4 regions of the Nonomuraea sp. NPDC003727 genome follow, and region 1 is predicted to be linked to each of the others. Evidence: riboswitches for the same ligand, from Rfam matches in the RefSeq annotation. Region 1 holds a riboswitch; each other region holds the start of a gene.
The links. A riboswitch is a leader RNA that binds a small molecule or an ion and turns the genes downstream of it on or off. The one in region 1 is predicted to bind cyclic di-AMP.

Region 1 (3,983 bases):
GACTCGATGACTGCCTGGCCGAGGTCATGGCCATACCCGGAGCGCTCGACGCGATGGTGGTCGAGCACACGAGCGGCATGGCGGTGGTCGCGAACGGGAGCGAGGGCCTGGACGCCGAGCGCTCCGCGGCGGCGCTGAGCGAGGCACTGCGCCACACCACGGACGGGCTCGCCCAGACCTCCCCCGATGGAACGATCCGGATCGACGAGATGCTCGTCACCACCGACAAGGGCCACCATCTCGTGCGCCACGTGGTGACGCCGTTCGAGGGCCCGCTGGTCATCTACGTGCGGCTGGACAAGGAGCGGGCCAACCTCGCCTTGGCCCGCTACCGCCTGCAGGCCATCTCAGGACAGTTGACCTCGTGACATGCCGGCACTGGACACGCTGCTCGCCGGGCTGGCGAGAGAACGCTCGACGGGCGCCCTGCGGGTGGGGCGGGCCGGCGCGATCTTCATGGACGCCGGCCGGGTCACCTACATGGAGTGCGCGGACACGCCGAGGGCCGAGGACGTGCTGATGGCCAGCGGCAGGGTCTCGGCGCCCGCCCTGCGCAGGGCCCAGCGCGAGGGCGGCGCGCGCCTGGTCGACTACGGCATGCTCACCAAGGGCGAGCTGCAGCACTGCGTGCTCGGCGCGGTCCTCGACGCGGCGTACTTCCTCCTGCCGGTCACCGGGACCAGGCCCAAGTTCCGGCCCGGGGAGCGGCACTGGCTCGGCTCCCACTGGTTCTTCGAGGTCGAGGAGATCGTCCGCGAGTGCGCCAGGAGGCGGGCCCAGCTGGAGCGCGTCTGGCCGTCGGCGGACGTGGACACCGCCCCGGTCGCGCCGGTCAGGCGGCCGCCGGGCCACCGTGTCGTGCTGAGCGACCTGCAGTGGGAGATCCTCGTCCACGCCGACCGCGCGGCCACCCCCCTGGAGCTGGCCATGAGGCTCGGCCGGCCCGGCTACGCGACGCTGCTGGCCGTACGGCGGCTGGCGGCGGCGGGGCTGCTCACCCGTCCGGAGGGTACGGCGCCGCCGCTGCCGCGACGGGTCGACCGGGTTCCCGAGGCCGGGCCCCGCCACGACCCCGACGCTCCTGCTCTGCCCCTGGGGCCCGTGGTGACCGCGGACCCGACCGACGTGAACCTGCTGTTGCGGCTGAAGAAGGCGCTGGAGGAGCTGTCGTGAGGTTCCCCTCACTCAGAAGGAGGCCACCGGTGGAGCTGCGGGACGAGGTGCTGAAGGAGATGATCCTGTTGCGCGAGCGTACGCCCGACGTCAGCGGAAGCATCGCCTGCAGCGTGGACGGGCTGACCATCGCCAGCGACCTGACGGGCGGCAACGTCGAGCAGACCGCCGCGCTGTCGGCGGCGCTGCTGGCCCTCAGCAGACGCATGGCCGTCATGGCCGGCAAGGGTGCCCTGGAGGAGACCCTCATCTCGGGCAGCGCGGGCTTCGCCGCCTTCTACACGGCCGGCCCCACGATCGTCCTCACAGTCCTGGCCGAGCCCGGCACCAATCTCGGGCTGCTGCGGCTGGAGGGTCGCAAGACGGCGGCGAGCGTCGCCGCCATCGCATCGCGAAAGTGACTCGCATTCACACGGAGGAAACGCATGGCCAGCATGGACGTCTCGCTCAAGGAGATGATGGCGATCGACGGCGCGCTCGGGGCCGTCGTGGTCGACTACGGCAGCGGCATGGCGCTCGGCGCCCTCGGCGGCTCCAAGGACCTGGACCTGCAGGTGGCCGCCGCGGGCAACACCGAGGTCGTCAAGGCGAAGATGCGCACGATGGAGTCGCTCGGCCTCAAGGAGGTCATCGAGGACATCCTCATCACGCTGACCGGTCAGTACCACATCATCAGGCCGATGACCGGCAGGGGCGGCAAGGGACTCTTCCTTTACCTGGCGCTGGACCGCACCAGGGCGAACCTGGCGCTGGCGCGCCACCAGCTGCGCGGCATCGAGGAGAAGCTCGAGGTCTGACGGACCACGCCCCGTGTCCGCGGCGCGGCGGGCACGGGGCGTGCCGTACGACCGGCCCGCGCCTTCTTCAGCCGTGTGTACTCCGGCTTTACCCCGGCGCCGCTGCCGATTTCATGATTTTTATCCCCTTGATCGGCTTTCCTGCCGCGCCCGCGCAACCCGTTGTTTTTCAGGGGTTTCCGCGCTCTCCGCGCCTGCTGAATCGTGACGATAAAGGGTAGATCCTCTTTCCGATTCATGGGTTTGCTTTTGCCTTTGGGGTGATTTGCCCATAGAGTCCTTTGCGTTACCGAGCGGTGACCGTGCTCTTCACCAGGGAAGAGTCGGCCGGTCGGCGCCGAATCCCGCGACTGCGGGAACCGGGGACCCATCTCTTTGGGGTGAATCCGGCCTCGTGCCGGTAGGGCATCTCCACGCCCGAACCCGTCAGCTAACCCGGTAGGCGAGATGGAGAGGACACCACCCTTGTACGACAGCCCCCCGAACTGAGCGGCGCTTCCCCCCCGCTTCCTTTCGCGCTCTGTCTTTTCGCGTAGCGACTGCTAGGCCCATGCCCGGCTACGCCTTTGCCTGATCTTCATGTGAGCGCGGATTTCCTATCCCTCGCACAAAGGACTTTCATGACCCGCCGCTTTGGCATGCGCGCTTCCGCCCTGCTCGTCACCACCGCCCTCGCCGTCGGTTCCGGCGCCGCCGCCGCTCTCGCCGAGCCCACGGAGCCTGACCTCGCCCGGACCACCCAGCAGCGGACCCTCCTCCAGGGAGGCACCACCGCCTCCTACTTCTGGGACGACTCCTCCGGCCGCGCCGGCGACACCGGCCTGCCCGCGAGCGGCATCTCGATGCGCAAGGGCCTGGCAGCCAGCCCGAGCTGGCCCCTCATGACCGAAGGCTACGTCGTCTACAAGGGTAAGAAGGCCCCCTTCTTCGTGGGTGACCGTGGTCCTGGCGTGCCCTCCAGCAGCGGCGTCATGCTCGACCTCGACGCCAAGACCTTCGCCTACCTCACCGGCGGCGAGTTCAACTCCGACACGCTGATGGTGAACGGCAACGGCGGTCAGGGCCACATCAAGGTCCAGTACGTCATCACCAAGTGGGGTGACGGCGTGGGCAAGAAGAACCACCCCGTCGCCTTCTCCACCGGCGCGTGGGGTCGTATGGACCACAACCCGGCCAAGCCGCCGGTCGACTACCTGGCCCTGGCCGAGAAGAAGAAGGCCGAGGCCGCCAAGAAGGCGCAGGCCGCCAAGAAGGCCGAGCTGGTCGCCGCCCGTGAGGCGGACGAGCAGGAGTCCAAGGGGACGACGGCCGCCGCCGCGTCGGTCAGGCCCGCCTCCTTCGACGGTCCGGTGCGCACCACCGCCGCCCGGACCGCGACCGAGGACGACAGCCACACCGGCACCGCGCTGGCCCTCATCGGCGGTCTCGCGCTCGTCGGCGGCGTCGGCTACCTGGGCCGCGGCCACCTGCGCAAGGTCGTCTCCCGCTGATCTCCCCCTTGTCGTCATGCGAAACAGAATGAGATTCTGCTTCGCATGACGCTCATGGCGCGCGCCAACGGCATCGACATCGCCTACGACCCCATCGGCGACCCCCAAGACCGGCCCCTTCTGCTGATCATGGGGCTCGGCTCCCAGCTCGTCCACTGGGACGACGAGTTCTGCGAACTGCTCTCCAGGAGGGGCCACCACGTCGTCCGCTTCGACAACCGCGACGTGGGGCTCTCCACCCACTTCCGTGAGGCGGGCGTGCCCGACCTCACCCCCGGCGCGGCGGCGCCGTACCTGCTGAGCGACATGGCCGGCGACGCGGCGGGCCTGATGGACGCGCTCGGCTGGCCCGCCGCGCACGTGGTGGGCATCTCGATGGGCGGCATGATCGCCCAGGCGCTCGCCATCGGGCACCCCGGCAGGGTGCTGACGCTGACCTCCATCATGTCGACGCCCAGCCCCGAGGCCGGGCCGCCCACCCCCGAGGCGATGGCCGCGCTGTTCGGCCCGCCCGCCGCCGACC
Region 2 (3,983 bases), on a different contig from region 1:
AACATAGATGTGTCATAATTTGGTGGAATCTGTTGGAAGGAGGGCACATGCTCGCACCACAGCGGCAACAGGCGATCCTGGAGCGCGTCCGTCGCAGCGGCGGAGTCCGGGTGGCCGACCTCGTCCGCGAGCTCGGCGTCTCCGACATGACCATTCGCCGGGACCTGGAGGCGCTCGCCGAGCGGGGCCTGCTCGAGAAGGTGCACGGCGGGGCCACGATCAACGGCCCCGGCTCGACGGAAGAGCCGGGCTTCGCCGCCAAGTCGATGCGTCAGCAGCCGGAGAAGGACGCGATCGCCCGCAGGGCGGCCACGCTCGTCCGCCCCGGCACCGCCGTCGCCCTGTCGGCCGGCACCACCACCTGGACGCTGGCCCACCACCTGGTCGACGTGCCGGACCTCACCGTCATCACCAACTCCATCCCCGTCGCCGACGTCTTCCACCGCAGCCCGCGCGCCGACCGCACGGTGGTGCTCACCGGCGGCGTCCGCACGCCGTCCGACGCCCTGGTCGGCCCGGTCGCCGTCGCGGCCATCAGGCGGCTCCACGTCGACACGCTGTTCCTGGGCGTGCACGGCATGAGCACCAAGGCCGGTTTCACCACCCCCAACCTGCTGGAGTCGGAGACCGACAGGGAACTGGTCGCCTCGGCACATCGCCTGGTGGTCCCGGCCGACCACACCAAGTGGGGCACGGTCGGCATCAGCACGATCGCGGAGCTGTCGGAGGCCGACGTCGTCATCAGCGACGCGGCCCTGCCGGACGAGGCGCGCGCGGAGCTGGCCGAGCGGGCGGGAGAACTGATCATCGCGGAGGACATCAAGTGAAGCGCACCATCGCGCACATGGCCGACGGCCGAGAGTTGATCTACTTCGACCGGCGCGACGACGCCGACCGGAGCGCGATCGACGAGCGCGAGCTGCCGCCCAGGCCCGCGGCCTCCGAACTGCGCTACGACCCGCTCACCGAGGAGTGGGTGGCGATGGCGGGTCACCGGCAGACCCGCACCTTCCTGCCGCCGGCCGACGAGTGCCCGCTGTGCCCGACCAGGCCCGGCAAGCCGACCGAGATCCCGGCCGCCGACTACGACGTCGCCGTCTTCGAGAACCGCTTTCCCAGCTTCTCCACCAACCTGGGCACCTACACCGCCCCCGGCGGGCTGAGCGAGGTGCGGCCGGGGGTCGGGCGCTGCGAGGTCGTCTGCTTCACCTCCGACCACGACTCCTCCTTCTCGGCGCTGTCCGACGAGCAGGTGGAGCTGGTGATGGAGGCCTGGGCCGACCGCACGGCCGAGCTGTCGGCGATCCCGGGCGTGGAGCAGGTGTTCTGCTTCGAGAACAGGGGCGCCGAGATCGGCATCACGCTGGCGCACCCGCACGGCCAGATCTACGCCTACCCCTACGTCACCCCGCGCACCCGCCTGCACCTGGCGGCCGCGGCCAAGCGGCCGAACCTGTTCGCCGACGTGCTGGCCGCCGAGCGGGCGGGCGAGCGTGTGGTGGCCGCCAACGAGCTGTGGACCGCGTTCGTGCCGGCCGCCGCCCGCTACCCGTTCGAGGTGCACCTCTACCCGCACCGCCAGGTTCCGGACCTGGCGGCGCTCACCCAGGAGGAGCGCGCCGCCTTCGGCCCCGTCTACACCCGCGTGCTGAAGGCGCTCGACGGGCTGTTCGGGGTGGTCATGCCGTACGTGGCCGCCTGGCACCAGGCCCCCGTACGGCACGGCCGCGACCTGGCCTACCTGCACATGGAGCTGTTCAGCATCCGCAGGGCGCCGGAGAAGCTGAAGTACCTGGCGGGCTCGGAGTCGGCGATGGGCGCCTTCGTCAACGACGTTCTGCCCGAGGACGCGGCGCGGCTGCTTCGATCACAAGTAGATCACTAATTAATGTCCGCTTGAGGTCGCATTACGGGGGATTTACTACTAATATCCCGATTCGTCGGCTTTCACAGCCGTCACATGCCTAATCCTGGGCGCGTTGCCCGGAGCCGGGGACCCATCGAGAACCTGGGGTGAATCCACGCGTGTGGTAGGGCTTCTCCCGCCCGAACCCGTCAGCTAACCCGGCCGGCAGACGGAGAGGATCGTTCGTGGCGTCCCCCACGTCCCGTTTCGCATGCGGTGCTGTCGCCGCGCTGTCCCTCGTGATCGGTTCCGCGACCGCGGTCTCGGCTGCCCCCAAGCCGTCCGAACCGCAGTTGCGGACCGAGCTGAAGAAGCTCAACACCCGGGTCGACAAGCTGATCCGGACCTACAACGCCAAGCGCGTCTCGCTGGCCAAGGCCCAGAAGGACGCGAAAGCGGCCGGGAAACAGCTCGCGGCGGCCGAGCAGACGCTGGTCACGGCCGAGAAGGAGGCCTCGAGGATCACCGAGCTGCGCTACCAGGCCAGCACCCCTGACCTGCCGACGCTGCTGTTCACCCCCGACCTCAACACCGCCGCCCTGCTCGAGCAGATGAGCGCCGAGCAGGACGCGGTCGTCAAGAACGTCGCCGCGGCGCGCGACACCAAGAAGCAGGCCGCCGACGCGGCCACCGCGCTCGCCGACCGGATCAGGACCGAGACCGAGCAGGTCGCCGGCGACCGGAAGGCCGCCGAGGGCATGATCAAGGACATCGAGAAGAAGCTGCAGGCCCTCGTGCCGACCGGTCCTGGCCGCAAGGCCGACGGCAGCTGGGCGCCCGAGCTTCCCGCCGGGTCGGACAACATCACCCCGCGCACCCGGCTCATGCGCGACACCATCAAGAAGACGTTCGCGCTGCCGTTCGAGGTGGGCTGCTACCGGTCGGGCAGCAGCGGGGAACACCCCCTCGGAAGGGCCTGCGACTTCATGATGAGCTCGGGCGGCTCCATGCCCGCGGCCGTCAACCGGACGCTGGGCGACCAGATCGCGGCGTGGGCGGTGAAGAACCAGACCCGCCTGGGCGTCAAGTACGTGATCTGGCGGCAGCGGATCAACAGCGGCAGCGGCTGGCGGCCGATGTCCGACCGCGGCAGCATCACCGAGAACCACTACGACCACGTCCACGTCTCGATGAACTGAAAGCAGGCGATGGCGAGCCGCCTGGACCGATACGCCTCCGCCGCCCCCGCCGCCGTCCTCGGCGGCGGGGGCGTTCACGGGTCAGGCGAGGTCGAACCGGTCGAGTTCCATGACCTTGGTCCAGGCCGCGACGAAGTCGGTCACGAACTTGTCGCGGGCGTCCTGGCTGGCGTAGACCTCCGCGAGGGCCCGTAGCTGGGAGTTGGAGCCGAAGATGAGGTCGACCGCGGTGGCGGTCCACTTCACCTCATCGGTGACCACGTCGCGGATCTCGTACAGATGCTCCTCGGAGTCCGATGCCTTCCACCGGGTGCCCGGGGAGAGCAGGTTGGTGAAGAAGTCGGCGGTGAGCACACCGGGCCGGTCGGTGAGGACGCCGTGCCGGGTACCGCCGACGTTGGCTCCGAGGGAACGCAGGCCGCCGATGAGGACGGTCATCTCGGGCGGAGTCAGGTTGAGCATGTAGGCACGATCGACGAGCAGCACCTCCGGTTGCGTCTTCTCGTCGGAACGCAGGTAGTTGCGGAACCCGTCGGCCCGCGGCTCCAGGACCCGGAAGGACTCGACGTCGGTCTGCTCCTGAGTGGCGTCGGTACGGCCTGGGCGGAACGGCACCGTCACCGCCACGCCGGCCTCGCCCGCTGCCCTCTCGACGGCGGCCGAGCCGGCCAGCACGATCAGGTCGGCGAGCGAGATCTTCGCGCCGCCGGCCTCGTTGAACTCGCGCCGGATGCCCTCGAGGGTGTCCAGGACCGTCGTGAGCTGCTCGGGCTGGTTGACCTCCCAGCTGCGCTGCGGCTCGAGACGGAGCCGGGCGCCGTTTGCGCCGCCGCGCTTGTCGGTGGACCGGAAGCTCGCTGCGGCGGCCCAGGCGGTGGAGACCAGTTGAGCGGTCGTGAGGCCGGACTCCAGGATCTTCGCCTTGAGGGAGGCGACGT
Region 3 (3,983 bases), on a different contig from region 1:
CACCTCCTTGTCCGGCGCCTTCAGCAGCGTGTCGTAGACGACGATCCTGCGCGTGGCGCCGAACCCGGAGACGTAGGCGTTGAGCGCGGTGGTCCGGCGGGAGGCGTCGGCGACGAGCACGTCCTCGACCGGCACGTCGGCCCGCCTGGCCAGATCGAGCAGGTCGGTACGCAGCTCTCCCGCGGGCATCGGGGCGAAGTCGTTGAAGATCGGCTCGAACACGACGGGGTAGACGAAGGAGGCGCCCACCGTCAGCACGAACGCGCCGGCCGCCACGGGCACCCACCACCGCCTGAAGCGCCTGGCCAGGCCGACGATCGCGAGCACCATGACCGACAGCAGCGCGACGCGCACGCCGATGGACTTGAGCCGGTCGCCCGTCCAGCTCCACCAGTTCTGGGTGGACAGCCCGAAGGCGCGCAGCTCGGTCTCGAACCACATGCCCAGCGGCCAGCGCAGCACCTCGACGACGGCGGTCAGCACGACGACGCCGAGGACGACCCGCAGCCACCACGGTCCCCTCAGCCCGCGCAGCAGCCGCGCGCCGAGGGGGGTGGCCACGAGCAGGCCGGCGAACACGACGGTCAGGCCGAGCGACAGGTAGGAGGGCACGCTCGTGGCCGCGTCGAAGGCGCGGGAGCGGGCGATCTGGGCGGAGGTGAAGTCCTGTGCGGGGTCGGGCGGCACCGTGGGCGCCCCCGCCATGACGTCCCACGGCGTGGTGAGCACCACGACCACCAGGATGGCCACCCCGAGCACCGTCAACGCGATGCCCGCCTGCCGGTCCAGCCGCCTCATCCGTCTCCCTCCGCGCCTGTCAGCTCGTTGCGGACATACTCCCGCCAGTGCGCGACGAGCGCGCGGACCGACAGGCCCAGCGGCTCGAGCGCCTGGCCGAGCCGCATTCCGGCGGCCCGCTGGTAGAGGTCGGCCAGCGCCCGCTCGCCGTACCTGGCGGCGATCAGGCGGCAGGCCAGCCATGACTCCTGGTAGACCTGCGCGAGCCGGGGCGTGCCCGGCGCGAAGGCGGCGTCGGCGGGCAGCGCGCCGGGCAGCCGTCCCGCGCGCGCCTCGGCCGCCAGTTCCGCGGCCGCCACCCGCGTCGCGAGTCCCGAGCGCAGGTAGCCGACGTAGTCGGCGAACCCTTCCCGCAGCCACACGGGCCGCCCTTCCGTTCCGGCGGCCACGTGGGTCAGCTCGTGGGTGAGGACGACGTCGCGGCCCACGGGTGTGAGGCGCGCGAAGGCGCCGGGCAGGACGATCACCTGTCCCGCCGAGGCCAGCGCGGCCAGCCCCACGACGGGGCCCGTGCCCGCGAGGGCGGCCGCCTCCGCGGTGGTCCTGGGCACCACGACCCGTGGCCGTACGGCGCGCCGCAGGACCGCCGAGACGGTGAGGGCCGCCACGTCGGCCCGCGTGGCCAGGTCGCGCAGGAGGGCGGCGGCGGTGTGGTGCCCGACGACGAGCGAGCGCGCGCCGTAGGCGACGACGACGCCTGATTCGCCGAGCGCGCGGGCCTCGGGCGGCAGGCGGCGTCCCGCGGACCCGGCCACCGTGCAGATCGCCGGTCCGGCCAGCGCGGCCGCCAGCAGGGTTCTGCGGGTCACCACGGCTGTGATGCTAGCCCGGACAGGCCGAAGCCCCGTCCGAGGGGGATGGACGGGGCTTAGGCCTGTCCGGCGGCCGGGGGCTACGCGCCGGAGTTTCGGGCGTCCGGCGGCCGGGGGTTACGCGCCGGGGCGGACCGCGCCGGCGAAGGACGCCTTGCGCCAGCCGCCGAGCTTCTCGATCCGCACGGTCTTGCCCGTGCTCGGCGAGTGGACCATCCGGCCCTTGCCGACGTACATGCCGACGTGGCCCTTCCCGCGGAAGAACATCAGGTCACCAGGCTTGAGATCGCTCCACCTGACCTTCTTCTTGATGCGCGCGTACTGGCTGTACGTGACGCGGGGGATCTTGATGCCGGCCTTGGCCCAGGAGTACTGGACCAGTCCCGAGCAGTCGAAGGCGCCGGGTCCTGTGCCGCCGAAGCGGTAGGGGTCGCCGATCTGCTTCTTGGCGGTGGCGACGGCCTTGGCCGCCTTCAGCCGCTGTCGAGCCGCCTTGGCCTGCCGTGTCGCCGCGGCCGTCGACGCCGCGCCCGCCTGTACGGCCGGCGCCGTCTTCACGGTCGTCGTCGTCGCCAGGGTGGTGGTCACCGGGGTCACCAGGGTGGTGGTCGCGGGGGCCGCTGTCGCCGGGGTCACTGTCGCCTGCGCCGCGGGTGCGTGGAGGACGATCCCTCCCATCGCCACCACGACGCCGCTGAGGGCAAGACAGGACAGACGGGTTGTGCTAGAGGGGGTAGACAGAATGTCTCCTTGGGACTTCCACCAATGCCTACCGGGTTAGCTGACGGGTTCGGGCGGGGAAGTCGCCCTTCCGGCCCGCAGGCCGGATTCACCCCAGGAACGTGGGTCCCCGGCTCCGTGCTCCATGCCGCACGGACTCGGCGGGTCGACCCGCGCACGCCTGTCTGGGGTTACGGCGCGGCGACCAGCGGATCTTTATGCGTGCACCGGCCGTTGCGGGGCCGGTGAGCGGTTCCGGCGCCATGGCTTGGTCGCCGCGATGCGAGAACGTACCCGGCACCCCAAGGCCAGGCAAAGGCCGGGCAAAGCTGTCAAGATCACCGACTGGTTCTTGTCAGAAGAGGAGTCGCTGCTCTACACCGGGTTTCGTTATCCGGATGTGACCCTGCTCACAGTTGCTTCTGTGGCGACCTGTCAGATCGCATCCGTTACTTTCCTCACACTCCCGGTATAAGGAGAATTAAGGCTTAATCCCTGCGACATACACTCGGCGCATGCTTGATGGGTGGTCGCTACGCGTCCTGGTGGAGGTCGGACGGCGCGGCTCGTTCTCCGGAGCGGCCGAGGTGCTCTCCATGACCCAGCCGGCCGTCTCGCGGCAGATCGCCATGCTCGAACGCCACACCGGCGTCACGCTCTTCCACCGCCGCCCGAGGGGCGTCCAGCCGACGGAGGCGGGCCGGGCGGCGATCGAGCAGGCCATGGCCGTGCTCGACGGCATGAGCCTGTTCGAGACCAGGCTGCGCGCCTTCGCCACGGCCGACACCGGCCGGGTCAGGGTCACCGCCTTCCCGAGCGCGGCCACCAGGTTCGTGCCCGAGAGCTTCCGCCGCTTCGCCGCCGACCACCCCGGCGTCGAGCTCTCCCTCAAGGTCGGCGGCCCTGACGTCGCGTGCCCCGTCACCGCCGGCCTGGCGGAGGGCGCCACCGACGTCGCCCTGCTGACCTCGTGGGATCCCGTCCCCGACCCGGGGCTGGAAGTGCTCGACCTGTTCGACGACGAGCTGCTGGTCGCCCTGCCGGCCGGGCATCCGCTGGCGGCCGGAGAGCGGGTACGGCTGGCCGACCTCGCCGCCGAGCCCTGGATCGACGGCACGCACCCCGACGGCCTGGCCCCCGTCGCGCAGCTGCGGGCCGCGATGGGACGCGCGCCGAGGATCGCCCACCTGTGCGACGACTGGAACGGCCGCCAGGGCCTGGTGGCGGCGGGCGTGGGCGTGATGCTCCACCCGTCGATCGCGGGCATGGCCGTGCGCTCCGGCATCCGGCTGGTCGAGCCCGCGCCGCGACTGCCCGCCAGGCGGATCAGCGCCGCCGTCCTGCCGGCGCCGGGCCGCCCGCCCGCGGTGAGCGCCTACCTGCGGGTGCTGCGCGAGCTGAGCGAGACCTACGGCCGGATGGCGCCGACCAGCCGCCCGCCGTAGGAGGACAGGCTGGCGACCTTCACCACGTCACCCGTCTGGGGGGCGTGCACGATCTTGCCGCCGCCGGCGTAGATGCTCACGTGCCCGAGCCCTGAGCTGAAGATGAGGTCGCCGGGCTGCAGCTTGTCGAGAGAGACCCTGCGCTTGGCACCCCAGGCCCACTGCTCCCAGGTGGTGCGCGGCAGCGACACGCCGGCGGCCCGCCACG
Region 4 (3,983 bases), on a different contig from region 1:
CGGCCAACGGCCCGCACGCGCTGCACGCCGACGGCAGGACGATCGCGGTGCTGGTCGGGGGGACCAAGGTGAAGCTCTACGACCTGGCGGACGGCCAGGTCGTCGGAGGCCACGCGATCAAGCTGCCCAAGGAGGGCACGGTCCACAAGCTCGACTGGACCGGCGACAACCAGGTGACCCTGCACGTCTCCCAGTACCCCACGGGCAAGGCCACCAGGATGACCGTCCTGCAGCACGACGTGACCTCGGGCGCGACCAGGGTCCGCGACAGCTACTCGATGCTCACGGACACGTTCGTCTTCGCCGCCTGCGGCGGCTGAGCGCGGCCCCGCCCGCCGTACCCCCTTTGCCGGGTACGGCGGGCGGTCGGCACAATGCCCGCATGACCGACAGGACCGTGCGGATCTCCAAGTACCTGGCCAGGCACCTGCGCCACGACCCCGCCGCCATCGGGATCACGCTGGACGAGCGCGGCTGGGTGCCGATCGACGAGCTGCTGGCGGCCGCGGCCAGGCACGGCTTCCCCATCACCAGGGATGAGCTCGACACGGTGGTGGCCGACAACGACAAGCGGCGCTACGCGATCAACGGCGACCGCATCAGGGCGAGCCAGGGCCACTCCGTGCCCGTCGACCTGGGACTGGCGCCGGTGGAGCCGCCGCACGTCCTCTACCACGGCACCGTCGGGCGCAACCTGGCCGCCATCAGGCGCTCGGGCCTGCTGCCGATGACCAGGAGGCACGTCCATCTGTCGGCCGACAGGCAGACGGCGGTGCGGGTCGGCTCCCGGCGCGGCGTCCCGGTGGTGCTGGTCGTCGACGCGCGGGCGATGCACACGGCCGGTTACGAGTTCGTGGTCAGCGCCAACGGGGTGTGGCTCACCGACGCCGTGCCGGCTGCTTACCTGCGGTTCCCCGACTGATCGGTGCAGACAGGGGGATGGACGAGGGTCCTGCGGGTGGCCGGAGGGCGCGCGCGCTGAGACGGCGCCGTCGCGGCCCGGGGGAACGTTCTGCGGGGGAACGTACTGCGGGGGGAACGGGGTGGCCGGTCCGAGGGGACCGGCCCGAGCCCGTGGGTGGCCCCCGTCACCGGAGCGGCGCGTGGCCGTCCTGGCGACAGGGCCGGGGGGAATGCGGGGGAAGGGGAAGCGTCAGCCGCCGTAGCTGGGGTAGCCGTAGCCGACGACCTGCGACTTCGGACGGACACGCTGCTCGACGGCGCCGTTGCCGGTGTTGCCCTCGATCGTGCTGATCGTGCCGTCGCCGTTGTCCTTCTCGACGAAGCCGACGTGGTCGATGGAGTCGAGGCTCTTGCTGCCGTCCCAGGCGAAGAAGACGACGGCGCCAGGCTTGGGCGCGGTGCCCCAGCGCTTGTTGGCCTTGAACCACTTGGCGTGGGTCACCGTGTAGGCGTCCCAGCCGACCTGCGTGCGGGCGCCGGTCATCTCACCGACCCACGAGACGAACATCGCGCACCACGGGGCGTTGGCGTACGCGCTGACGTCGCCGCCGTCCCTGACGACCGTCTCCCTGGCGCGCTGCGATCCGACGTACCAGTTCTGGAACTTGGTTCCGCCGCCCGCGGAGTTCTCCTTGACGCCGACCTGCTTCTTGGCCTCGGTGAGAACGACGGTGGCGGAGGGGATGACCTTGGCCTCCGGTCTGGCGGCGGCGGGCCTGCCGGCCTCCTCCTTGGGCGCCTTGGCGAGGACGGCTACCCGCTGGCTCTCGGACAGCGGGAGCTTCTCGGCCTGGGCGGCGGTGGGAACGAACGAGCCGGCGATGACGACGGCGCCGAGCGCGGCATGCGCGTAGGTGAGCTTCGGGGCACGGCTACGGCTGGGCTTTGCCATGGGAAGGGGAACTCCTTGCTAGCTTCCTGCCGCTTACCGGGTTAGCTGACGGGTTCGGACGCGAAGCTGCCCTACGGCACGGTGTGCCGATTCACCCCAGAGGAAGTGGGTCCCCGGTTCCGCAAGGTGCGGATTCAGCGGTCACAGGCGAACCTGTGATGATTGCAATGACAGGCAATGTCCGGAATGCCCGGTTTATGCCTTGAGTGAGCCTAAGGTAATACACGAGGCAAGTAGCTTACAAATTGATAAAGGTCCGGCGATCATTTACGGTCAGGTCATGTCGCCACAGGACCTGTTCAACAGGGGGCTGCGGGAAGACGGACACCGTCCGGACGAAGCCCGGCGATGGTATCTCCTGGCGATCGCATCGGGCCATCCGGCCGCCGTCCAGCGGGCGGCCTTCAACCTCGCGCTGATCGAGGACGAGAGCGGCCACCTCGACGCGGCCCGCCACTGGTACGGCAGGGCCGGCACACCCAGGGCGATGTTCAACCTCGGCGTCCTGGAGGACTGCTGCGGCAACACCGACGCGGCCCGGCGCTGGTACGCCAGGGCCATCGAAACCGGCCACGAGGAGGCCGCGCCGCGCGCCATGTTCAACCTCGGCCTGCTGGAGGGCAGGGAGGGCCGCCCCGACCGGGCCCGCGCCCACTTCCGGGCGGCCGCGGGCTCCGGCCACGCCGAGGCGGCGGCCCGCGCTACCGAGCGCCTAGCCTGACCCTGGCGTCCTCCAGCATCCGCATCATCGCCAGGCTCTCGTCCAGCGGCATGACAGAGCTCTCCGTCCTGCCCTCGGCCAGCGCGGCGCGCACCTCGCGCACCTCCTCGGCGTAGCCGTTCATGGCGGGGTCCAGGACGAGCTCCTCCGGATCCACGCCCGGCCCCGACAGCACGATGCGCCGCGGCGCCCAGAACGGCGCGGCGATGTCGGCCCGCAGCCCCGTGCCCACCACGGTCGCGGTGTTGGCCAGCGGGCTGAGCAGCGAGGTTTCGACCAGCGCCCTGGTGCCGCCCGCGTAGGTGAGCAGCGCCGCCACCTCGGCGTCCACGCCGGAGGGGCCGAGCGATCCGGTGAGATGCGTCTCAGCCGGCTCGCCGAGCAGCAGCTGCGCCAGCCCGAACGGGTAGATCCCCAGGTCGAGCAGCACCCCGCCGCCGAGCGCGGGGTTCCAGAGCCGGTGCTCGGCCGCGTAAGGCTGGACGAAGCCGAACGAGGCCTGCACCGAGCGCAGCTCCCCGAACCTCTCCTCCGTCAGCAGCGCCCTGATCAGGGGATTGAAGCGCATCCACATCGCTTCCATCAGGAACACGCCCGCCTGCCTGGCCAGCTTCACCATCCGCTCGGCGTCGGCCACGCTCGCGGCGAGAGGTTTCTCACACAGCACGGCCTTGCCCGCCGCGATGGCCGCCTCGGCCACCTCCAGATGCTGGGCGTGCGGGGTGGCCACGTAGATCACGTCGACGGCGGGGTCCTGGCACAGCTGGGCGTAGGAGCCGTAGGCCGCGTCCGCGCCGAGCTCCGCCGCCAGCTCCGCGGCCCTGCCCTGGTCGCGGGAGCCGACCGCGGCCACCCGCATGCCGGGCTCCGCGGCGATCACCGCGCCGACCGTCCTGGCGATCCCGCCCGTGGCCGCGATGCCCCACGCTAACTCACGCATGACGAACCTCCCTTTCCGCGATCAATCCTCCCTTATCTCGGACATGCGAACGGCCCGCGCCGGCGGCGCGGGCCGTGCCCGTTCGGTCATGTCAGCCCATCCAGTTGAACGTGGCGGGGTCGGGACCGAGGCGCGTGCCGGTGTTCAGCGCGCCGATCGCCGCCATGTCCTCCGGGTCGAGGGTGAAGTCGAACACGTCGATGTTCTCCCTGATCCGCGAAGGGGTGACCGATTTGGGGATCACCACGTTGCCGAGCTGGACGTGCCAGCGCAGCACGACCTGCGCGGGCGACTTGCCGTGCTTGCGGCCCAGCGTGGCCAGCGCCGGATCGTCGAGCAGCCCCCTGCCCTGCCCGAGCGGGCTCCACGCCTCGGTCAGGATGCCGTTGGCCTCGTGGAAGGCGCGCAGCTCCGGCTGGGGGAAGCGGGGGTGCAGCTCGATCTGGTTGATCGAGGGGACGATCTCG

Region 2: it holds a riboswitch for cyclic di-AMP, as region 1 does, so the genes downstream of both, ACWDLG_RS14055 (coiled-coil domain-containing protein) here and ACWDLG_RS08530 (hypothetical protein) in region 1, are expected to answer to the same signal.
Region 3: it holds a riboswitch for cyclic di-AMP, as region 1 does, so the genes downstream of both, ACWDLG_RS18430 (C40 family peptidase) here and ACWDLG_RS08530 (hypothetical protein) in region 1, are expected to answer to the same signal.
Region 4: it holds a riboswitch for cyclic di-AMP, as region 1 does, so the genes downstream of both, ACWDLG_RS42420 (CHAP domain-containing protein) here and ACWDLG_RS08530 (hypothetical protein) in region 1, are expected to answer to the same signal.

The regions. Positions count from the first base shown of each region.
Region 1 is NZ_JBSFNE010000002.1:695,546-699,528, reverse strand. It holds gene ACWDLG_RS08550 (roadblock/LC7 domain-containing protein) at 1-368, shown strand, start outside; gene ACWDLG_RS08545 (DUF4388 domain-containing protein) at 370-1,173, shown strand; gene ACWDLG_RS08540 (roadblock/LC7 domain-containing protein) at 1,203-1,574, shown strand; gene ACWDLG_RS08535 (hypothetical protein) at 1,599-1,970, shown strand; cyclic di-AMP (ydaO/yuaA leader) riboswitch at 2,296-2,430, shown strand; gene ACWDLG_RS08530 (hypothetical protein) at 2,591-3,460, shown strand; gene ACWDLG_RS08525 (alpha/beta hydrolase) at 3,506-3,983, shown strand, end outside.
Region 2 is NZ_JBSFNE010000004.1:510,310-514,292, reverse strand. It holds gene ACWDLG_RS14065 (DeoR/GlpR family DNA-binding transcription regulator) at 48-827, shown strand; gene galT (galactose-1-phosphate uridylyltransferase) at 824-1,885, shown strand; cyclic di-AMP (ydaO/yuaA leader) riboswitch at 1,952-2,088, shown strand; gene ACWDLG_RS14055 (coiled-coil domain-containing protein) at 2,092-3,045, shown strand; gene katG (catalase/peroxidase HPI) at 3,127-3,983, opposite strand, start outside.
Region 3 is NZ_JBSFNE010000006.1:429,895-433,877, forward strand. It holds gene ACWDLG_RS18420 (M48 family metallopeptidase) at 1-798, opposite strand, end outside; gene ACWDLG_RS18425 (hypothetical protein) at 795-1,610, opposite strand; gene ACWDLG_RS18430 (C40 family peptidase) at 1,728-2,288, opposite strand; cyclic di-AMP (ydaO/yuaA leader) riboswitch at 2,362-2,504, opposite strand; gene ACWDLG_RS18435 (LysR family transcriptional regulator) at 2,846-3,775, shown strand; gene ACWDLG_RS18440 (NlpC/P60 family protein) at 3,739-3,983, opposite strand, start outside.
Region 4 is NZ_JBSFNE010000032.1:58,329-62,311, reverse strand. It holds gene ACWDLG_RS42430 (WD40 repeat domain-containing protein) at 1-320, shown strand, start outside; gene ACWDLG_RS42425 (RNA 2'-phosphotransferase) at 383-922, shown strand; gene ACWDLG_RS42420 (CHAP domain-containing protein) at 1,154-1,855, opposite strand; cyclic di-AMP (ydaO/yuaA leader) riboswitch at 1,871-2,005, opposite strand; gene ACWDLG_RS42415 (SEL1-like repeat protein) at 2,136-2,576, shown strand; gene ACWDLG_RS42410 (Gfo/Idh/MocA family protein) at 2,557-3,516, opposite strand; gene ACWDLG_RS42405 (aldo/keto reductase) at 3,608-3,983, opposite strand, start outside.